Regions from separate parts of the Martinezella lusitana genome, predicted to be linked through region 1. Evidence: predicted binding sites of a transcription regulator. Region 1 holds the regulator's gene; each other region holds the start of a gene.
The links. The regulator PhoB, encoded in region 1, activates phosphate uptake and scavenging genes when phosphate is short. The targets are predictions, from matches to a motif close to TGTCATNNANCTGTCAT.
Positions count from the first base shown of each region.

Region 2: a site for PhoB is predicted at 2,293-2,309, ahead of HB780_RS19130 (PhoX family protein). Genes of this name have one in related genera too.
Region 3: a site for PhoB is predicted at 3,269-3,285, ahead of phnF (phosphonate metabolism transcriptional regulator PhnF). Genes of this name have one in related genera too.
Region 4: a site for PhoB is predicted at 1,520-1,536, ahead of HB780_RS06400 (DUF47 family protein). Genes of this name have one in related genera too.

Region 1 is NZ_CP050308.1:3,054,491-3,060,172, forward strand. It holds gene pstC (phosphate ABC transporter permease subunit PstC) at 1-399, shown strand, start outside; gene pstA (phosphate ABC transporter permease PstA) at 396-1,730, shown strand; gene pstB (phosphate ABC transporter ATP-binding protein PstB) at 1,745-2,560, shown strand; gene phoU (phosphate signaling complex protein PhoU) at 2,612-3,325, shown strand; gene phoB (phosphate regulon transcriptional regulator PhoB) at 3,357-4,040, shown strand; gene HB780_RS28480 (GcrA family cell cycle regulator) at 4,128-4,664, opposite strand; gene HB780_RS28485 (aspartate aminotransferase family protein) at 5,093-5,682, shown strand, end outside.
Region 2 is NZ_CP050308.1:1,106,789-1,112,470, forward strand. It holds gene HB780_RS19125 (GNAT family N-acetyltransferase) at 1-200, shown strand, start outside; gene HB780_RS19130 (PhoX family protein) at 236-2,227, opposite strand; gene HB780_RS19135 (GNAT family N-acetyltransferase) at 2,370-2,939, opposite strand; gene HB780_RS19140 (glutathione S-transferase family protein) at 3,304-4,293, shown strand; gene HB780_RS19145 (NUDIX domain-containing protein) at 4,590-5,021, opposite strand; partial or broken gene HB780_RS19150 (metallophosphoesterase family protein) at 5,132-5,682, shown strand, end outside.
Region 3 is NZ_CP050308.1:2,706,426-2,712,107, reverse strand. It holds gene HB780_RS26750 (ABC transporter ATP-binding protein) at 1-819, shown strand, start outside; gene dapB (4-hydroxy-tetrahydrodipicolinate reductase) at 835-1,659, shown strand; gene HB780_RS26740 (2,3-bisphosphoglycerate-dependent phosphoglycerate mutase) at 1,687-2,322, shown strand; gene phnF (phosphonate metabolism transcriptional regulator PhnF) at 2,519-3,253, opposite strand; gene phnG (phosphonate C-P lyase system protein PhnG) at 3,356-3,832, shown strand; gene phnH (phosphonate C-P lyase system protein PhnH) at 3,832-4,461, shown strand; gene HB780_RS26720 (carbon-phosphorus lyase complex subunit) at 4,465-5,574, shown strand; gene HB780_RS26715 (alpha-D-ribose 1-methylphosphonate 5-phosphate C-P-lyase PhnJ) at 5,571-5,682, shown strand, end outside.
Region 4 is NZ_CP050307.1:721,657-727,338, forward strand. It holds gene HB780_RS06395 (inorganic phosphate transporter) at 1-859, opposite strand, end outside; gene HB780_RS06400 (DUF47 family protein) at 859-1,476, opposite strand; gene HB780_RS06405 (sn-glycerol-3-phosphate import ATP-binding protein UgpC) at 1,619-2,671, opposite strand; gene ugpE (sn-glycerol-3-phosphate ABC transporter permease UgpE) at 2,671-3,519, opposite strand; gene ugpA (sn-glycerol-3-phosphate ABC transporter permease UgpA) at 3,529-4,410, opposite strand; gene ugpB (sn-glycerol-3-phosphate ABC transporter substrate-binding protein UgpB) at 4,478-5,682, opposite strand, start outside.

The DNA.
Region 1 (5,682 bases):
TCGCTCTCCGACGACATCATCATGGCGGTGCCGCGCGCGCTGCGCGACGGCTCGCTCGGCCTCGGCGCGACGCGATCGGAAACGGTCAAGCGCGTCCTGCTGCCGGCAGCACTTCCGGGCATCGTCGGGGCCCTGCTGATGGCCGCTTCCCGCGCGCTTGGCGAGACGATGATCGTCGTGCTCGCCGCTGGCGTCGCCGCCCGCATGCAGTTCGATCCCTTCGAGCCGATGACGACGGTCACCGTGAAGATCGTCAACCAGCTGACCGGCGACCTCGAATTCACCTCGCCGCAGACATTGGTCGCCTTTGCGCTCGGCATCACGCTCTTCTGTCTGACCTTGTGCCTGAACGTCTACGCGCTCTACATCGTCCGCCGCTACAGGGAGCAATACGAATGAGCGATCTCGTATCCTCAGCAAAGCTGCCGATCCCGCGCGGGCTGACGTCTGGCACACCGGCACGGCGCGATATCAGCATCAAGCGCCGTTATGCCGCCGAGCGCCGGTTCCGCGCCTATGGCATCGCCGCCGTCATCTTCGGCCTTGTCTTCCTGCTCATCCTGGTCTCGACCGTGGTGCGCCATGGCTATACCGCTTTCGTGCAGACCTCGATCACCCTGCCGATCGAGTTTACCGAGACGGTGATCGATCCCGCCGGCAAGCGCGCCAGCGATCCGAAGGTGCTGATCGCGGCCAATTATCCGCTTCTCGTTCGCGATGCCCTCGTGAAGACGCTCGGCATCGATCCGGCCAATCGCGCGCTCGTTCGCGAGGCGACGGCGATGGTGTCGGACAGTGCGCGCATCGCGCTGCGCAACGAGGTTATGGCCGATCCGTTCATCATCGGGAAAACGGTGAAGATGACCTTCCTCGTCGACGCCAACATCGATTCCGCCAACAAGGGGCAGATCGACCTGACGGCGGATGAAAAGGATCGCAAGGTCTCCGACAGGCAGCTCGGCTGGATGAAGCAGCTTACCGCCAGCGGCGCGCTCCATAAGGCGTTCAATAGCGGCCTTTTCCTGTCGGGCAATTCCAGTCGTCCGGAAGCCGCCGGCCTCGGCGTCGCGCTGATCGGTTCGCTCTATCTGATGCTGACCGTGCTGGTGCTGGCATTGCCGGTCGGCGTCGCCGCCTCGATCTATCTCGAGGAATTCGCGCCGAAGAACCGGCTGACGGATCTGATCGAGGTCAACATCAACAATCTCGCCGCCGTGCCGTCGATCGTCTACGGCCTGCTTGGCCTTTCGGTGTTCATCAACGTCATGGGCCTGCCGCGTTCGGCCTCGCTGGTTGGAGGACTGGTGCTCAGCCTGATGACGCTGCCGATGATCATCATCGCCACGCGTTCGGCGTTGCGGGCGGTGCCGCCATCGATCCGAAGTGCGGCGCTAGGCCTTGGCGCCTCGCGGATGCAGGTGGTGTTCCACCATGTCCTGCCGCTGGCCATGCCCGGCATCCTGACCGGCACGATCCTCGGGCTGGCGCATGCGCTCGGCGAAACCGCGCCGCTGCTCTTGATCGGCATGGTCGCCTTTGTCGCCAATTATCCGACGTCGCCGCTCGATCCGGCGACGGCCCTGCCGGTGCAGATCTACATGTGGGCGAGCGAAGCCGAACGCGCCTTTGTCGAGCGAACCTCCGGGGCCATTATCGTCCTGCTCTTCTTCCTTGTTGCGATGAACATCGGGGCCATCCTGCTGCGTCGTCGCTTCGAGCGGCGCTGGTAGAGGGAGAAGACGGAATGAACATGATGACGGAAGCCGCAGGCGAGAAGGCATTGGCCAGGAAGATGACGACGATCCCCTACAAGATGATCGGTCACGATGTCTCGGTCTATTATGGTGACAAGCGCGCGCTGTTCGGTGTGGACCTGAACATCCGCGTCAATACGGTCACCGCGCTGATCGGCCCGTCCGGCTGCGGCAAGTCCACCTTCCTGCGCTGCTTGAACCGCATGAATGACACGATCGACACCTGCCGCGTCACCGGCAAGATCACGCTCGACGATCAGGATGTCTATGACAGCGCCATCGACGTCGTGGAGCTGCGCGCCCGCGTCGGCATGGTGTTCCAGAAGCCCAATCCCTTCCCGAAGTCGATCTACGAGAACGTCGCTTATGGCCCGCGCATTCACGGGCTTCACCGCTCCAAGGCCGATCTCGATCATATCGTCGAAACCAGCCTGCAGAAGGCCGGTCTCTGGGGCGAGGTGAAGGATCGGCTGCAGGAAGCCGGAACCAGTCTGTCCGGCGGCCAGCAACAGCGCCTCTGCATCGCTCGTGCCGTCGCCGTCAGCCCGGAAGTCATTCTCATGGACGAGCCGTGCTCGGCGCTCGATCCCATCGCCACGGCCAAGGTCGAGGAACTGATTCACGAGCTGCGGGAAAACTTCACGATCGTCATCGTGACGCATTCCATGCAGCAGGCAGCCCGTGTCTCGCAACGCACCGCAATGTTTCACCTCGGCCATTTGGTCGAGGAGAACGATACCGATAAGATGTTCACTAATCCCGACGATTTCCGCACGCAGGATTACATCATGGGCCGTTTTGGTTGATGATGTCCCGCGCGCGGCTACCATCACAAGTTTCACCCTGAGGATAGAAAAATGGTCTCTACTCACATTCTCTCTGCCTACGACGAAGACCTGAAGTTCCTGACGCGCCGCATTGCCGAAATGGGCGGCCTGGCGGAGCAGATGGTCAGCGACAGCGTCCGCGCGCTGGTGCACGGCGATGTTGCTCTTGCGCAAAAGGTCATCTCCGACGACGTCGTCCTCGACCATGCCGAACGCGAAGTCGGCGACAAGGCAATCGTCACCATTGCTCGCCGGCAGCCGATGGCCGCCGACCTGCGCGAAATCATGGGCTCCATTCGCATCGCCGCCGATCTGGAGCGCGTTGGCGACCTCGGCAAGAACACCGCCAAGCGCGTCATCGCCGTGCAGGGCACCGGCGTTCCGCGCAGCCTGGCGCGGGGTATTGAGCATCTTTCCGAACTGGCGCTCAGCCAGCTCAAGGAAGTACTCGACGTCTACACGACCCGTTCGCCAGACAAGGCCGTGTCGATCCGTGAGCGCGACGAGGAAATCGACGCGATGTACACCTCGCTCTTCCGCGAGATGCTGACCTACATGATGGAAGATCCGCGCAACATCACCACCTGCACGCATCTTCTCTTCTGCGCCAAGAACATCGAGCGCATCGGCGACCATGCCACCAACATCGCCGAGACGATCTATTACATGGCGACCGGCAGCCAGCCCGAGGGCGAGCGCCCGAAAGACGATACCGCCAACACCGTCGGTGCGCTGACGGAATAACGAAGACGCCAAGAAAGGAGACCAGAGACACATGGTTCCGAGAGTTGCTGTTGTAGAAGACGAAGAAGCGCTCAGCGTTCTGCTGCGCTACAATCTGGAGGCCGAAGGCTTCGAGGTCGATACCATTCTGAGAGGAGACGAAGCCGAACTTCGCCTCCAGGAGCGCATCCCCGATCTTCTGATCCTTGACTGGATGCTCCCCGGCGTGTCGGGTATCGAGCTCTGCCGCCGGCTGCGCATGCGGCCGGAAACGGAGCGCCTGCCGATCATCATGCTCACCGCCCGCGGCGAGGAAAGCGAGCGCGTACGCGGCCTTTCCACCGGCGCCGACGATTATGTCGTCAAGCCGTTCTCGACGCCGGAGCTGATGGCTCGCGTCAAGGCGATGCTGCGCCGTGCCCGTCCGGAGGTCCTCTCCACGGTTCTGCGCTGTGGCGATATCGAACTGGACCGCGAGACCCATCGCGTCCACCGCAAGAGCCGCGAAGTGCGGTTGGGGCCGACGGAATTCCGCCTGCTGGAATTCCTGATGGCTTCGCCGAGCCGCGTCTTCTCGCGGTCGCAACTCCTCGACGGTGTCTGGGGACATGACATCTATGTCGACGAACGCACTGTCGACGTCCATGTCGGACGCCTGCGCAAGGCGCTGAACTTCTCCAATATGCAGGATGTCATCCGCACCGTTCGCGGCGCGGGTTATTCCATGGAAGCCTGAGCGGGAAACCGGTCAGCCATCCAACATAGCGGCGGAAACAGAAAACGGGCCTTTCGGCCCGTTTCTTTCATTCAGCTATAAGGCATCTCAGCCGCGCGGTTGAGCCGCAGGCCGGCGCCGTTCATGCACCGGCTGGTAGGCCAGGCGCTGATGGTAGCCGCAATAGGGCGATGCATCCGGGCTATCATTGCCGCAGAAGTGGAAATCATCCTTCAGCGGATCGCCGACCGGCCACTTGCAGGTGCGTTCGGTAAGTTCCGTTAGACCGAGGCGGCGCGAGATCGGAACGACCACATTGGAGGCCGGACGATATTCGATCTCGTTGACCGTATCGATCTCGACTTCTTCCTTGAGCATCGTTGCGCCCTGCTGACGGGTAACCGTGCGGGTTGCAACGCGCGAGGCGTAGTTCGGTGCGCGCGGCGCCGAAGTGTTGCGCTTCTGTGCCCGGGCCGCAGTTGCCGTGCCGCCTGCCTTCGCTCGGCCCGGCAGGCTCAAGCGATGTACCTTGCCGATGACGGCGTTACGGCTGACACCACCGAGCTGTGCCGCGATCTGGCTCGCGCTCAAACCCTCGGACCACAGCTTCTTCAGCTTCTCGACGCGTTCGTCTGTCCAATTCATGCCCTGTCTCCGCTGTCGCGTTTCCGATGGCAGAATCCTTCACCATTGCCTCAGATGGGATCGAGGCACGAAACGCTTAAAAAATTGTGGTGACTAGTTCCGCCGCATGCAGTCTAGTAATTGAGATTTAACCTAGTGTGAGGCTGACTCCGTGACAAGAGTCGCATGATTCCTGGGGAATCGATTTCGGGGTTTTCCCCAACTTGCTTGTGCAAGCGTGGCATTTTTGCAATATTAGCAACTAGAGACATACCTCTCGCCGAGGGGCGCTCTGCTGCGTCCGCGAAATTGCCTGTTTTGTTGACATCGCGGTGCAAAACATCAATAGTACCCACGCCGCCGCAAGGCGGCATTTTTGATTTTTCCGGGCCCGTTTCACTTGAAGGAAACGATTGGCCCTAAAGGTTGTGATCGAGGAGACATGCGCCATGGCTGAAACCGCGCCGCTTTATGACACCTATATGCGCGCCCCGCTGCGGTTTGAGCGAGGAGAGGGTGTATGGCTGTTCACGGAGACCGGCGAGCGCTATCTCGATTTCGCCGCCGGCGTCGCGGTGAATTCGCTTGGCCATGCGCATCCCCATCTGGTTGCGGAGTTGAAGGCGCAGGCCGACAAGGTCTGGCATCTGTCGAACCTCTATGAGGTGCCAGGCCAGGAGAAGCTGTCGAAGCGCCTGACGGAAGCCACCTTCGCCGACAAGGTGTTCTTCACCAATTCCGGTGCCGAGGCGCTGGAATGCGCAATCAAGACGGCGCGGCGTTACCAGTTCTCCAAGGGTCATCCCGAGAAATTCCATATCATCACATTCGAAGGTGCGTTCCATGGCCGCACGATCGCGACGATCGCCGCGGGCGGCCAGGAGAAGTATCTCGAAGGCTTCGGCCCCAAGGCGCCGGGCTTTGACCAGGTGCCCTTCGGCGATCTTGACGCCGTGCGCGCTGTCATCACCGATGCGACGGCCGCCATCCTCATCGAGCCCGTGCAGGGCGAGGGCGGCATTCGCCCGGCGACCAATGA
Region 2 (5,682 bases), 1.9 Mb from region 1:
AGGGCATGGCCGGCAAGCTGCTGGAAGCGGCGGAAGCGGAAGCGGTGACGCGAGGTTGTTTCGGCGCCTGGATCGACACCTTCAATCCGCAGGCGCTACGCGCCTATCAGCGACAGGGCTACGCCATCTTCGGCGAGTTACCGGACTTCCCTGCGGGTCGCAGCCGTTATTTCCTGCAGAAAAAACTATCGCCCCGCTGAGGCAGACGGGGCGATAGCCTGTTCTTTACAAAGCTTTAGACGGCGATCTTGCCACCGCCGGTCTTGGTGATGGCCACCACGGCGGGACGCACCGGCATGTCCGGCTTGAAGTCCGGCCAGCGCGTCGACAGATCCTCGTAGTAGGATGGCCGGCCGTGACCGGACCAGTCATCGCCGCCATCGCCCGGATGCTGCACGGCAACGAAAGCCGTCTGGTCATCGGGCAGGAACAGCGGGCCGCAAAGTTCGGCACCGACGGGCACGCGGTAGAACAGCTTCGAGGTCGCCCGCGCATCGCCTTCCGTATCGACGGCCCAGAGACCATCGGTGCGGCCGGTCGCCTTGTTGCTGTTACCATCCGTCGCTACCCAGAGACGGCCGGCAGCGTCGATGGAACAGTTGTCCGGCATGCCGAACCAGCCGTTCTTCGTCGTCTCGGTCGAGAAGGAAGCACCGACAGCGGCAACGGAGGGGTCGCCGCATTTCAGCAGCACTTCCCACTTGCCCTTGGTTGCCGAGAACACGCCGTCTTCTTCGCTGATCTCGATGATGTGACCAAAGGCATTATCGGCACGCGGATTGGCGGCATCGACCTGATCGGCCTTGCGCTTGCTGTTGTTGGTCAGCATGACATAGACCTTGCCGTTGACGGCATTGGGTTCGATGTCTTCCGGCCGGTCCATCTTGGTCGCGCCGAGCAAGTCGGCGGCACGGCGCGTTTCGATCAGCACGTCGGCCTGGCTGGCAAAGCCATGTTCCGCCGTCAGCGGCCCCTGTCCGAAGGTCAGCGGTAGCCACGCAAGCGTACTGTCCTCGGAGAACTTGGCGACATAGAGCGTGCCGTTGTCGAGCAAATCCAGATTGGTGGCGCGGTCGGCGGCATTATAGGTGCCGGCGGTCACGAACTTGTAGACATAATCGAACCGTTCGTCGTCGCCGAGATAGAGGACCACACGGCCGTCCTTGGAGACGATATTGGCAGCACCCTCATGCTTGGTGCGGCCAAGTGCGGTGCGCTTCTTCGGCACCGATTGCGGATCGAGAACGTCGACTTCGACGACCCAGCCGTAACGGTTCGGCTCGTGCGCCTCTTTGGAGAGATCAAAACGTTCGTAGAAATTCGCCCATTCGTAGCTGCCTTCCGGCACGCCGTAGCGCTTGTAGTTGGCGGCTTCCTTATGGCCTTCCGGCAGCTTACCGGAAAAATAGCCGTGGAAGTTCTCCTCGGCCATGATGTAGGTGCCCCAGGGCGTAACGCCGCCGGCGCAATTGTTGAGCGTGCCGAAAACCTTGGCGCCGGTCGCGTCGGCCGAGGTCTTCAGCCGATCATTGCCGGCAGCCGGGCCGGTCAACTGCATCTCGGTCGTCGCGGTGATGCGGCGATTGTATTTGCCATCCGGCACGACCTGCCATTTGCCGTCGACCTTGCGGATCTCGACGACGGTGCCGCCATGCGCGGCCATTTCGATGTCCACCTGCTCCTTGCTCAGCGGCGCCTGCTTGATCTTGCCGTCGGCGATTGTCACCAGACCCGGAAACATCAGATGCGGATTGGTATATTCGTGATTGACCACCAGCAGCCCGTGTTCGGAGGAACCCTCCAACGGGATATAGCCGACATAATCGTTGTTATAGCCGAACTGGCGACGCTGTGCCTCGGCGGACTGGTTCTTCGGATCGAAAGCCGGCGAATCGGCAAAGAGCGCGTCGCCCCAGCGCAACAGCACATTGGCGTCATAGCCTTCGGCGACATGGTGATCGGCATCGACACCGGCTTCAATTTCCTTGAAGGCGAAGGCCGAGCCGCCGGCCGCACGGGCCTTCTCCGCGCTCACCAATGCGAGCGGCCCTACCGTCGCAGCGATGGCGGAAACAGCGAGCGACCCTTGCAGGAAGCCGCGCCGGGAAAAGCGACGTCCGATGATTTCCCCCATCGTCGGATTGTCGGTACAGTTATGGCCCTCCCCGTCAGCGTCTTCCAGCTGACTGGTCGGAAATATATCTTTTTGCGTGAGATTTTCAGTCATTGCACTACCCCCAAAAGTTTCGCAATCGCTCTTCATCAGAACAGGCAAAACTCTAGGTTGGCCGTATGACAGGTAGATGAAAAATACCCGCGCAAGGGAGCGCGCGGGCAGTGGTTGGCCGGATCTGTGAAAATCGTTGCGGTTAGACCGCGATCGCCACCAGCGGCAAATCTTCGTCGTCAACGTCATCGGCAAGGACAGCCGATGCGGCGTCATCATGCCAGGCAATCATGCCCTTCAGCCGCTCATGCGTATCAACAGCAAGCGGCACGACGAGCACCCGGCCCGGATCGACCGGCCCCGGAAATGCCAGCGCATTATAGGCCACCTTCTCGAAGCCGAGCGGGCCGTAATACGGCGGATCGCCGACCAGGATGACTGCTTCCGACCCCTTGCGCTTGGCAGCCTCGATCGCGATCCGCACCAATTCCCGGCCGATGCCCCGGTTCTTGTGCGACGGGCGAACGGCGAGCGGTCCGAGCAGATGTCCCTTGACCGAGCCGGCAAGAACCGGCGTCATCCGGACGGAGGCAATCGTCTCGCCGTCGTCGGCGCAGATGAAGGAGAGCGTGCGGTCATGCGGCCCTTGCTCGCGAATCCGCGCAGCGGCGCGGGTGAACCGGCCGGGACCGAATGCTTCTTCGTTGATGAGTTCGATGACAGCGTCGTGCGACGCATCCTCAGTGAGGTAGACCAGATCGTGCTTGTACATTAGACCAATGAAACCAGATAGACAGACGGGATGGTTCTCGAAAACGCTTCTCGAGCGTTCGGGATCATCAGCGTCGTCGCAGGCTTCTGGTTGCTGTCATGACAAGCGGTCCTCAAAGTGTGACAAGCCGGATAGCAGGAAATTTTCGGTTCGTCCAATGTTAAATGCGGGCGGTCTTTTGTTGACGGATGATCGTGTCGAGATGATGACATTTGCCCAGGACATGATCTTGTCCGAAAATCGCTTCGCGATTTTCGCGAGGATGTCGTAACGCACTGTTCATCGTTTACCGTCTCGCAATTCCACGAACATACCGTATTTTCCAGATCAAGTTTTTAGACAGGATCTCCGAAAGGATCGGGCAATGGGCATGTTGGTTGACGGCGTCTGGCATGACGTCTGGTACGACACGAAGGAAACCAAAGGCCATTTCAAGCGCGCTGCCTCGCAGTTTCGCAATTGGATCACCGCCGACGGCGCGCCGGGGCCGAGCGGTACGGGCGGCTTCAAGGCCGAGGCCGGGCGCTACCATCTCTACGTCTCGCTCGCCTGCCCCTGGGCACACCGCACGTTGATCTTCCGCAAGCTGAAGAAGCTCGAGAGCCTGATCTCCGTCTCCATCGTCGATCCACTGATGCTGGAAAATGGCTGGGAATTCAAAGGCAAGGACGGCGGCACGATCGATCATCTCTTTGGCGCAAAAGCGCTCTGGGAAGTCTACGTCGAGGCAGATCCGCATTATTCCGGCCGCGTCACCGTTCCCGTCCTCTGGGACAAGCAGACCGGCACGATCGTCAACAATGAATCTGCCGAGATCATCCGCATGTTCAACAGCGCCTTCGACGGCCTGACCGGCGCGAAGGATGATTTCTACCCGACGGACCTTAGAGCCGAGATCGATACCCTGAACGAGGTGGTCTACGACACAGTCAACAACGGCGTCTACAAATCCGGCTTCGCCGGCACGCAGGAAGCCTACCAGCAGAATGTGCTGCGCCTGTTCGAAACCCTCGACATGCTCGACAAGCGCCTGGGGGCAAATCGCTATCTCCTGGGCGACCAGCTGACCGAGGCCGACTGGCGGCTCTTTACCACGCTCGTGCGTTTCGACGCCGTCTATGTCGGCCATTTCAAATGCAACATCCGCCGCATCGAGGATTATCGCAACCTGTCCGGCTATCTGCGCGACCTCTATCAGGTCCCCGGTGTCGCCGAGACGACCAACCTTGCGCATATCAAGGATCACTACTACCGCAGCCACAAGACGATCAACCCAACCGGCATCGTCCCCGTCGGTCCCGATCTGGATTTTAACCATCCGCATGGGCGGGAAGGATTGGTGAAGACGGCTTGAGGCACGGTCAATCTCTCCCCCTTGCGGGCGAGAAAGCAAAATCAGCATTTAGCGTCAGCTAAGTGCTAGATTTTGCAAAAGAGGGGGTAAGCAGGGACGCAAGATGCAGACCCCCGCTCTTGCAATTTCAATGGCTTAGAAATTGCGCCAAACCTCGAATCCTGAGCTGCTTTCAAAGCCGCAATTCCTAAACCAGTGAAATTGCTTTCTCGCCCGCCAAGGGCGAGATAGGCTTCCCCCGCCGCTCGTTTGGCTTTCCACGTCGAACCGCGTCATGATGTTCGGAACGAAAGCCGTCACCAGTAATTCGACGGCGCCTCGCCACCTTCCAGCTCCTTCAGCCGCCGATACGTCGCCTTGGTCGTCCCCGGCGGCAGGGCGTCGAGCGAAAAGAATCCGCTTTCGACGATCTCGAGATCAGGCTTGCGCGGCGCGGTTTGTTCCACTTGCACGCGGAAAAAGACGACATGGTCGCGCTTGCTGGTGCGGTTGTTGAGATAGACTTGGAAGAGCTGCGGCCGACCGGATATCACCAGATTGCCCTCTTCCCGTAGTTCCTTTGCCAGCGCCTGCTCCACCGTCTCATGACGCTCGACGCCGCCGCCGGGCATGTGCCAGCCCGCGATGTAGGAATGCCGCACCAGGAAGATCCGCCCTTCCTGATCGAAGCACGCTGCCCGCACGCCCATGGTCATGCTGCGGGTGAGCGCGAAATAGCTGTGGAGCATCCAACCAAGCAGCCTTGCCCGCCAGCTGCGGGATTCGTCGGGAGCGACGCCCTCGCTCATGCCTCGGCTCCGCCGATGTGATCGACCAGCGGCAAATGGATGTATTTGTTTTGACAATGGACTGGGCTATGTCTCAACCCATGTTCAAACTCGCGCATATTTCCGACGTTCATCTGGGTCCCTTGCCCCGGCTTTCGATCAGAGAACTCGCCTCCAAACGCATTACCGGATTTGTGAACTGGCACCGAAACCGGCGCAAGCATCTTTTCGGCGGCACTCTCGATCTTCTTCTGGACGATATCAGGGCGAAGCAGGCCGACCATCTCGCGGTGACCGGCGATCTCGTCAATCTCGGCAGCGGCATTGAGATCCGCACCGCCGCCGAATGGCTGAAGACCGTTGGCGACCCCGCCTTCACCTCCGTCGTTCCCGGCAACCACGATGCCTATGTGCCCGGTGCCTATGAGAAGGCTATGCGCGCCTGGTATCCCTATGTTCAGGGCGATCATGCACCGCCGGAGTGGCCGAACAACCAGCACATCTTCCCCTATCTGCGCATCCGCGACCGTGTCGCCCTGATCGGCTGCTCGACGGCGGTGGCAACGCCCCCCTTTGCCGCCAGCGGCTTTTTTCCGCCCGGCAGGCGCGCGAGACGGTGAAC
Region 3 (5,682 bases), 350 kb from region 1:
ATCTATGAGTTGCTCGACATGGAGCCGCGCCAGCGCGATCTGCCGGACGCCCAGCCGCTGGTCGTTACCGAAGCCCGCATCGAATTCCGCGACGTGGATTTCGCCTATGGCGACGAAAGCGTCCTAAGCGGCGTGAGCTTCGTTGCCGAAGGTGGACAGACAACGGCACTCGTCGGCCCTTCCGGTGCCGGCAAGTCCACGGTCATCAACCTCATTCCGCGCTTCTACGACCCGAAGGCCGGCAGCATCTTCATCGACGGGCAGGACATCAGCCACGTCACCAAGCAATCGCTGCGCCAACATCTCGCCTATGTCTCGCAGCAGCCCTACCTCTTCGAAGGCACGATCCGCGATAATATCCGTTATGGACGCCCGGATGCGACAAATGTCGAAATCGAGGAAGCAGCGCGGCATGCCTACGCCCATGATTTCATCATGGCGCAGCCACAAGGCTACGACACCGCGGTCGGTGAGAACGGCGTGACGCTGTCCGGCGGCCAGCGGCAGCGCCTGTCGATCGCCCGCGCTCTGGTGCGCAACGCGCCGATCCTGCTGCTCGACGAAGCGACGTCGGCGCTCGATACCGAGTCGGAAGCAGCTGTGCAGAAGGCGCTGGACGAAGCCATGAGCGGACGCACGGTCGTCGTCATCGCCCACCGGCTGTCGACGGTTGTTCGGGCTGAGAAGATCATTGTCATGCAGAATGGGCGCGTCATCGAAGAGGGCAACCACGAGACGCTTGCGGAGGCCGACAATGGTCTTTACGCTCGCCTCAACAACCTTCAGCGGCCGGCCGTTTCCGGCAATTCCCGCAAATAAGACGATAGAGACGACATGAGCGACAATGCGATGAAGCTGGTGGTGGTTGGCGCGGCGGGCCGCATGGGGCAGACGCTGATCCGCCTCATCCACGCTACCGAGGGCCTGAGCCTGCATGCCGCCGTCGCACGTCCAGGTTCCGCCTTCATCGGCAAGGATGCCGGAGAGATCGCCGGGCTGGGGCCAATCGGTATTCCTGTCACCGACGATCCGCTTGCAGCCTTCCTGCATGCCGATGGCGTTATCGACTTTACCACGCCGGCGACCAGCATCACCTTCGCAGACCTCGCCGCCCAGGCGCGTATCGTCCACATCATCGGCACGACCGGCTGCTCGGCCGAAGACGAAACCAGGTTCAAGGCCGCCGCCCGCCATGCCCGCATCGTCAAGTCGGGCAATATGGGTCTCGGCATCAATCTCCTGAGTGTCCTTGTTGAACAGGCGGCACGCGCGCTTCCGTCGGCCGATTGGGACATCGAAGTTCTGGAAATGCACCACAAGCACAAGGTCGACGCGCCCTCGGGCACCGCTCTGCTGCTCGGCGAAGCCGCAGCCAAGGGGCGTGGCATCGATCTTGACGATCATTCCGTGCGCGTGCGTGACGGATATACCGGTCCGCGTCCGGCGGGTTCGATCGGCTTTGCCACGCTTCGCGGCGGCGCCGTCATCGGCGATCACTCGGTGATCTTTGCCGGCGAAGGCGAGCGTCTGACGTTGTCCCACAGCGCCGGCGACCGGTCGCTATTTGCCCGCGGCGCGCTTCAGGCGGCTCTCTGGGCACGCGACAAGAAGCCCGGCCTTTATTCCATGCTCGATGTCCTCGGGCTTTCCAAACGTTGATACGATCCTTTCAAGGAGGAATATTTCATGAGCGGTACCCTCGTCCTCGTTCGCCACGGGCAGAGCGACTGGAATTTGAAGAATCTCTTCACCGGCTGGAAGGACCCAGACCTGACAGCGCTGGGCGTTGAAGAAGCCAAGACCGGCGGCAAGGCGCTCGCCGATTACGGCATCAAATACGACATCGCCTTCACGTCGGATCTCATCCGCGCCCAGCACACGCTGAAGATCATCCTCGATGAAGTCGGTCAGCCCGGCCTTGAAACCATAAAGGATCAGGCGCTGAACGAGCGCGACTATGGCGATCTCTCCGGCCTGAACAAGGACGATGCACGCGCCAAGTGGGGCGAGGAACAGGTGCATATCTGGCGCCGTTCCTACGACATCCCACCGCCCGGCGGCGAAAGCCTGCGCGACACCGGCGCCCGCGTCTGGCCCTATTACCTCACCGAAATCCTGCCGCGCGTGCTCGCCGGCCAGAAGGTGCTCGTCGCCGCTCACGGCAACTCGCTGCGCTCGCTGGTCATGGTGCTCGACCGCCTGACCAAGGAACAGATCCTGGCGCTTAACCTCGCGACCGGCGTGCCGATGGTCTACAAGCTCAACGCCGACTCCACCGTCGCTTCCAAGGAAGTGCTCGGCGATATGTCCGGCGCGCATTGAGCGGCTGAATAGATCTTCCGAAAAAGCCCCTCACCCTAGCCCTCTCCCCGCAAGCGGGGCGAGGGAACGACTTTTTTTGTGGCAAGTCATCGACCTCCATTAGGTTGAGGAGCGACGGATGGTGCGCCCATCTCCTTCTCCCCGTCAAAACGGGGAGAAGGTGGCCGACAGGCCGGATGAGGGGCTTCTCTTGTCCTCAATTCTCGATCGTGAACCGCACCCGATCCGCAGCGAAGCGTGAAATCGAATATTGTACCAGCACGCCGTCGAGATCGGCATTGAGTGCGCGGGTGGTCATGATGATGGCGCCGGGGGAGAGTTCGAGGTCGGCGAGATCGCCTTCTTCCGCATGGGCCGCAGTGATTTCCGTGACGACACGAACATAGTCCGCCACGCCGAGTTCGCGGAAGGCCTTGGTGATCGAACCGGTGGCCCGATAGATCTCGGCAATGTTGGCAAAACGATCGGCAGGGAACCAGCTCGTGGCGCGTGACACCGGGCGATGGTCGGCCCGACCGAGCGTTTCCAGTCGGACGACACTTGTACCGGGTTCCAGCTTCAGCCAGCGGGCCACCTCGGTATTGGCGATTTCATTGCTGCTCGCCACCAGCATGCTGCTGGACTCCCGGACCTGATCACCGATCCCCTGAGAAAACCGCGTCCGTTTCGAGATCGGGAAATTCAGCCGTTCCTTGCGCTCGATCAGTGTGCCCCGCCCCTGCACGGCGCGAACGATGCCTTCCTGCCCCAAAGCGGCCAGCGCGCTTCGCACCGTATGCCGGTTGACGCCGAATTGCAGCGCCAACGCCGTTTCCGGCGGCACCATGCCGGTCTCGTCGAAATCGCCCTGATTGATCGACGCGCGAATCCGGTCGGCAATCTGCCGCCAGAGCGCTACGCCCGTCTGCCTCTGTACCTTCTGCCCCGCCATATTTCTCGTTTGCCCTGTCATACGCTTGTCACGTCACCCCAATAGATATAAAACATACCTTGTATAGTTGTCTATATCAATAGACATTTTGAGGATGACGGGATGAATTCAGCACAGAGACAAGAGGCGGCCGCGCAGGAGCGTCAGGAACGCAAGCGCACCGCCGATCTTTTGGCGCGGGCCGAACGCGACGAGCTTGACGCTGCCTGGGAAGCGCTCTCCGACAAGCCGGTGGTCCAGCCCGTGCGCGGGCCGGAGACGGGGCTCGTCATGGTGCGCGGTCGCATCGGCGGCGGCGGCTCGCCCTTCAATCTCGGCGAAGTCACGGTAACCCGCGCCACCATCAGGCTCGCCTCCGGCGCGGTCGGCCACGCGCATGCGCTCGGCACCGACCGTGAAAAGGTGCGGCTGGCGGCGATCTTCGACGCGCTCTGGCATCAGCCGGCCACCAAGGATTTCGTCGAGAAGGCGATCCTTTTGCCGATCACCGAGCGGATCGCCGGACGGGATCACCGACGAGCCGAAGAGACGGCAGCCACCCGCGTCGATTTCTTCACCATGGTCCGCGGAGAAGACTGATGACCCTTTCCCATGTCTCTACCATACCCGACAACGACGCCCTGACCGGCGGCTTCGCCAACCCGGTGTTCGACGCGCAGAGCGTCTTCAAGATGATGATGGACGCGATGGCGCGGCCAGGAACCCTGCAGACGATCACCTCCGACATCGCGCCTCCCGCGCCCCTCGGCATCGCCGCCGGCGCCATTGGGCTCACCCTTTGCGATCATGATACGCAGGTTTGGCTGTCAGGCGGCCTTGCACGCTCGACCATGCCGGAATGGCTCGGCTTCCATACCGGCGCACCTGTGACAACGGAAAAGCTCGAGGCCCGCTTTGCCTTCGTCGAGACCGGAGTGCTGCTCGCCTCGCTCAATCAATTCGACGTCGGCACGCAGGAATATCCCGACCGCTCGACGACGCTCGTACTGGAAATCGCAAGCCTCGAGGGCGGCAAGGAACTGGCGCTCTCCGGACCTGGTATCGCCGACATCAACATGATTGCGCCCATCGGCCTGCCGGACACGTTCCTGCGCTCATGGAACGACAATCGCGCGCTCTTCCCGCGTGGTGTCGACCTCGTTCTGACGGCGGGACGGCAATTCCTTTGCCTGCCGCGCACCACCAAGATCATCGCGACGGAGATCTGACGCATGTATGTTGCCGTAAAAGGCGGCGAAGCCGCCATCGCCAATGCTCACCGGCTGCTCGCCGACCGTCGCCGTGGCGACCGCTCGCTGCCGGCCCTCGGCATCGACCAGATCGTCGCGCAACTGGCGCTTGCCGTTGACCGCGTCATGGCTGAGGCATCGCTTTATGACCGCACGCTGGCGGCACTTGCCGTGCGCCAGTCGCGCGGCGACATGATCGAGGCGATCTTCCTGCTGCGCGCCTACCGCACGACGCTGCCGCGCTTCGGCTATTCCCAGCCGCTGGACACGGCGGCGATGAAGATCGAGCGCCGCATCTCCGCCACCTACAAAGACCTGCCGGGCGGCCAGCTTCTCGGCCCCACCTTTGATTATACCCACCGCCTGCTCGACCCGAGCCTCTTGACCGACGAACCGGTGGACGAACCGATGCAGCGGTCGGCGGAAGAGGGCCGCGTGATGCGGGTCTCCGAGATTCTCGCCGAGGAAGGACTGATCGAGGGCGACGGCGACATGCCGATCGACCACGAAACCGGCGACCTGACGCGAGAGCCGATGGAATTCCCGATGACCCGCGACCTGCGCCTGCAGGCGCTCGCCCGTGGCGACGAGGGTTTCCTTCTGGCGCTCGGCTATTCGACCCAACGCGGCTATGGCCGCAACCATCCCTTCACCGGCGAAATCCGCATTGGCGAAGTGGAGGTCGAGCTCGACGTACCGGAACTCGGTTTCGCCGTTTCGCTCGGCAGCATCCAGGTGACCGAGTGCCAGATGGTCAACCAGTTCAAGGGTTCGGCCAAGGCGCCGCCGCAGTTTACCCGCGGCTACGGCCTTGTCTTTGGCCAGAGCGAGCGCAAGGCCATGGCCATGTCGCTGGTCGACCGGGCGCTGCGCGCCGACGAGCTCGGCGAGGATATTGTCGCCCCCGCCCAGGATGAGGAATTCGTCATTTCCCATTCCGACAACGTGCAGTCGACCGGCTTCGTCGAACATCTGAAGCTGCCGCACTATGTCGACTTCCAGGCCGAGCTCGACCTGGTGCGCCGCATGCGCCGTGACTTCGAGGCCGCCCGCGACGGCGGCAAGGATCCCCTGACGGAGGCAGCCGAATGACCGATCTCGCCACCTACAACTTCGCCTATCTCGACGAACAGACCAAGCGGATGATCCGCCGCGCCATCCTGAAGGCGATCGCCATTCCCGGCTATCAGGTGCCCTTCG
Region 4 (5,682 bases), on a different replicon from region 1:
CTCCGGTGATCGTGTGGGTCGTCGAGACTGGAATGCCAAGCCATGTCGCCGCAAACAATGTGATCGCGCCGCCGGTCTCCGCGCAGAAGCCCTGCATCGGATTGAGCCGGGTGATCTTGGAACCCATGGTATGCACGATCCTCCAGCCGCCGAACAAGGTTCCGAGCGCCATGGCGGACTGGCAGGACAACACCACCCAGAGCGGCACATGGAACTCCCCGCCGCCATAGCCCTGGGAATAGAGCAGCACGGCGATGATCCCCATCGTCTTCTGGGCATCATTGCCGCCATGACCGAGCGAATAGAGCGACGCGGAGATGAATTGCAGCACGCGGAATGTGCTGTCGACGGCAAACGGCGTTTGCCGGACGAAGATCCAGGTCACGCACAAGATGAGGAGAAGCGCGAGCACGAAGCCCAGCATCGGCGAAAGCACGATGGCGCCGGCTGTCTTCAGCAGGCCCGACCAGACGATCGCGCTCGTGCCGGTCTTGGCCAGTCCGGCGCCCACCAGTCCGCCGACCAGCGCATGCGACGAACTCGACGGAATGCCGAATATCCAGGTGACGATATTCCAGACGATGGCGCCCATCAGCGCGGCGAAGATGACCTGCGGCGTGACGATGCCCGGATCGATGATGCCGGTGCCGAGGGTTTCTGCCACATGCAGCCCGAAAAACAGGAAGGCGATGAAATTGAAGAAGGCAGCCCACATCACCGCATATTGTGGCCGCAGCACGCGGGTAGAGACGATGGTGGCAATCGAATTGGCCGCATCGTGCAGCCCGTTGAGAAAGTCGAAGAATAGCGCGACGGCAATCAGGCCCGCCAAAAGCGGAAGGGCGAGGGTGGCCTCCATCAGACGTTCTCGATCACGATGCCGCTGATCTCGTTGGCGACGTCTTCGAAGCGGTCGACCACCTTCTCCAGCTCGCCATAGATCTCGCTGCCGATGATATAGGCCATGGGGTTCGACCCGCCGTGACGACGGAAGAGATCCTTGAGACCCTGCTCATGCAATTCGTCGGAACGGCCCTCGACTTTCACCACTTCTTCGGTGAGTACGCTGAGGCGGGCCGAATTGGCGCCCATGCGATCGAGCAGCGGGATTGCCTCGGCCACCAGCTTGGCGGCCTGGACGATTACCCCGCCCATTTCCTGCATTCTGGGATCGAAGCTGGTCTGTTCGAACAGCCGGATGGTCTTGACCGTCTTGTGCATCATGTCGATGGCATCATCCATCGACATGATCAGGTCCTTGATATCCCCGCGATCGAAGGGTGTAATAAAGCTGCGTCGAACGGCGAGCAGGACCTCACGGGTGATTTCGTCCGCTTCGTTCTCCAGCTCGACGATGCGCTGGCAATGTTGCTCCGTGTCCTTGCCGGCCAGCAATTCGTTCAAAGCTTCGGCCGCGCCGACGACGGTGCGGGAATGCCGCTCGAAGAGATCAAAGAAACGATCTTCCCGCGGCATCAATTTACGAAACCAGTTCACTGTCGGCGCTCCAAACATGCGTTGTCATAAATCCGTCATAAATGACGGAGCGTGACATGAAAAGCCGATACGCCTGCGAAACGACCCTCTCCAACAGCGTCGTCCCAAGGTTTGAACCCGTTTATGTGGACTCTATTCTGTTTCCCGCGCCGTCGAAGAAATGCAAGGCGTTGGCGGAAGCGGCAACCACAAGCTCGGCATCGATCGCGATCTGAGACCGCCCGGAGACGCGAAAGACGATGGTCTGACCATCCGGAAGGATGCCGTAAACATAGCTTTCCGCACCCACCAGCTCCACCGCCTGGACGCGCACCTTTGCGCTAAAGGCGGCGGCATTTCCATCTTCGGCCAGATGAAGGTCCTCGGGCCGGATGCCGATGGTCGTGTCGCCGCTGACGGGGCCGGCGCCGGCCGAAAGAGCAAGGCCGCTTTTCTCCGTGAGCTTCAGGAGGTTCATCGACGGCGAGCCGATGAAGGTTGCGACGAAGGTCGTGGCCGGACGCTCGTAGAGCTCGATGGGCGTGCCGACCTGCTCGATCCGGCCGCCATTCAACACCACCAGCCGGTCGGCCAGCGTCATTGCCTCCATCTGGTCATGCGTGACATAGACGCTGGTGGTTGCCAGCGATCGCTGCAGCCGCTTGATCTCGACGCGCATCTGCACGCGCAGCTTGGCATCGAGATTGGAGAGCGGCTCGTCAAACAGGAAGGCGGCCGGCTCGCGCACGATGGCGCGGCCCATGGCGACGCGCTGGCGCTGGCCGCCGGACAGTTGGCGCGGCTTGCGTTCCAGAAATTGTTCGATCTCCAGCGAGCGGGCCGTCTTGTCAATCCGCCGCTCGATCTCGTCCTTCGGCGTGTTGCGATTCTTCAACCCGTAGGCCAGGTTCTGGCGCACCGTCATATGCGGATAGAGCGCATAGTTCTGAAAGACCATGGCGATGTCGCGGTCCGACGGTTCCAGCTCGTTTACCACGCGACTATTGATCGACACCGTGCCCGATGTGATGCTTTCCAGTCCGGCAATCATGCGCAGAAGCGTGGACTTGCCGCAGCCGGAAGGCCCAACCAGCACGACGAGCTCGCCGTCGGCAATATCAAGCGACACGCCTTTGATGACGTCGATGCCGCCGCCGTAGGTTTTGCGGACATCCTTGAGGGTGATCCCAGCCATTATTTCTCCGTCTCCACAAGACCTTTGACGAACCAGCGCTGCATCAGCACCACGACGACGATGGGCGGAATGATCGCCAGGATCGCCGTCACCATCACGAAATTCCACGGCGTCGCCGCATCGGCGAAATCCACCATTTTCCTGAGCCCGATGATGATCGTCGACATCTTGGCGTCGTTGGTGACGAGCAGCGGCCACAGATATTGCGTCCAGCCATAGATGAAGAGGATCACGAACAGGGCGGCGATATTGGTCTTCGACAACGGCAGCAGGATATCGCGCATGAAACGGAAAGGTCCGGCATTGTCGATGCGGGCGGCTTCCAGCAGTTCGCCCGGAACAGTTAGGAAGAATTGCCGGAACAGGAAGGTGGCCGTTGCCGATGCCATCAGCGGCAGGGTCAGGCCGGCATAGGTGTCGATCATGCCGAGATCGACGATGACCTTGTATGTCGGCAGGATGCGGACCTCGACCGGCAGCATCAGCGTCACGAAGATCATCCAGAAGAACACCATGCGCAATGGGAAGCGGAAGAAGACGATAGCGAAGGCTGACAGGAAGGAGATCGCGATCTTGCCGACGGCGATGACGACGGCCACGACAAACGTGTTCCATAGCATGCGCGGCAGGCTGACGCCGACCACGCGCTCGACGCCGCCGGAGAGCGCCTCCCCATAATTCTCGACAAAATGACCGCCGGGCAGCAGCGAGATCGGCGGCCGCAGAATTTCGGCTGACGTCATCGTCGAGGCGACGAACGTATAATAGATCGGGAAGGCGACGATGATGATGCCGATGATCAGCATCAGATGGCCGACGAGATTGGCAACGGGACGTTTTTCGATCATCGGTTCACCTCACGCATAGTGCACACGCTTCTCGACGAAGCGGAACTGGAACGCGGTGAGCGCGATGACGATCACCATCAGGATCACCGACTGTGCCGCCGACGAACCGAGGTTGAGATTGACGAAACCGTCATTGTAGACCTTGTAGACGAGGGTCTCCGTCGCCTTGGCCGGTCCGCCGCCGGTGACGGCATGGATGATGCCGAAGGTGTCGAAGAAGGCGTAGACCGTGTTGACCACCAGCAGGAAAAAGGTCGTCGGCGCCAGCAGAGGAAAGACGATGGTCCAGAAGCGCCTGCTGCCGCGCGCGCCATCAATGGAGGCGGCTTCGAGCAGCGATTTCGGGATTGCCTGCAGACCGGCAACGAAGAACAGGAAGTTGTAGCTGATCTGCTTCCAGGCGGCGGCAACGATCACCAGCACCATCGCCTGATCGCCGTTCAAAAGCGGATCCCAGGCAAAGCCGTTGCGGCGGAGAATATAGGCGAGGGTACCCATCGCCGGATTGAACATGAAGAGCCAGAGCATGCCGGCCACGGCGGGCGCGACCGCATAGGGCCAGATCAGCAGCGTGCGATACAGGGTCTGGCCGCGCACCACCTTGTCGGCGGCCGTCGCAAGTGCGAGCGCGACGATCATCGATAGTAGCGCCGTCGATACACTGAAGATCACCGTCACCTGTAGGGAATGCAGATAGGTCTCGTCGGACAGTACAGCGCGGAAATTGGCGAGCCCCACAAAGCTGCTCTTCAGCCCGAAGGGGTCTTCGCGCTGCATCGACTGGTATAGCGCCTGGCTCGCCGGCCAGAAAAAGAAGACCACCGTCAGGATGATCTGCGGAGCGACAAGGAGATAGGGAAGGATCTTGTTGGGAAAGACAACGCGCTGCACAGCGATCTCCTAGGGCAGGGAAATTGCCCGCAGCCATAACAGCTGCGGGCCGGACCGCATCAATGCGTCAATTGCCAATGGCCTGCTGGATGGCGGCGTTGCCGCGCTCGACGGCTTTATCGAGCGCCGTTTTCGCGTCCTGCTTGCCGGCCAGCATCGCCTCGAACTCCTCGTTCATGATGTCGCGTACCTGCGGCAGGTTGACGAGGCGCACGCCCTTGGAGTTGGCGGTCGGCGCCTTGCCCAGCATCTGCAGGATCGGCGTTTCGCGACCAGGATTCTTGTCATAGAAGCCGGACTTCTTCGTCTCTTCATAGGCAGCCATCGTCACCGGCAAGTAGCCGGAGACCTGATGCAGGCGCGCCTGGATCTTGGTCTGCGAGAGGAAGTGGAAGAATTCGGCAATGCCCTTGTATTCGGTATCGCTCTTGCCCCCGAAAACCCAAAGGCTGGCCCCGCCAGGGATGGTATTCTGCGGCCGGCCTTCGCCTTCGTCGTAGGGGAGCTGTCCGATGCCGTAATTCATGCCGCTCTTGACGATGTCACCGAGACCGCCGGAGGATTCCGTCAGGATGCCGCATTCGCCCGAGGTGAAGAGCTGCTTGGCCTCTGATGTGCGGCCGCCATAGCGGAAGGTGCCGTCCTTGGCGAGATCGGCAATCGCCTGGAAATGCTTCACGAAAAGTGGCGAATTGAATTCGAGTTTGACGTCTGTGCCGCCGAGTCCGTTTTCATTGCTGCCATAGGCGACATTGTTCCAGGCGGCAAAGTTCTCGGTCTGGATCCAGGTGAGCCAGGTGGAGGTGAAACCGCAGGCCGATGCACCGCTCGACTTGATCTTTTTGGCGGCGTCGAAGACATCGGACCAGGTCTTCGGCGGGCTTTCCGGGTCGAGCCCAGCCTTCTTGAAGGTGTCCTTGTTATAATAAAGGATCGGCGAGGAGGAGTTGTAGGGAAACGACAGCATCGTGCCGTCAGGCCTGGAATAGTAGGAGACGATACCAGGCAGATACAGCGACTTGTCGAACGTATAGCCGCCCTTCTTCAGCACGTCGGCTGCCGGCATGATCGCGCCTTCGGCCCCCATCATCACGCCGCTGCCGGCATCAAAGACCTGGAGGATCGCCGGAGCCTGCTTGGCTCGGAACGCGGCGATGCCGGCATTCAACGCTTCCGGATAGGTGCCCTTGAAAACAGGCACGATCTTGTAATTCGTCTGGCTCTCGTTGAACTCCTTGGCGAGTTGCTCGACGACCTCGTTGTTGGCGCCCG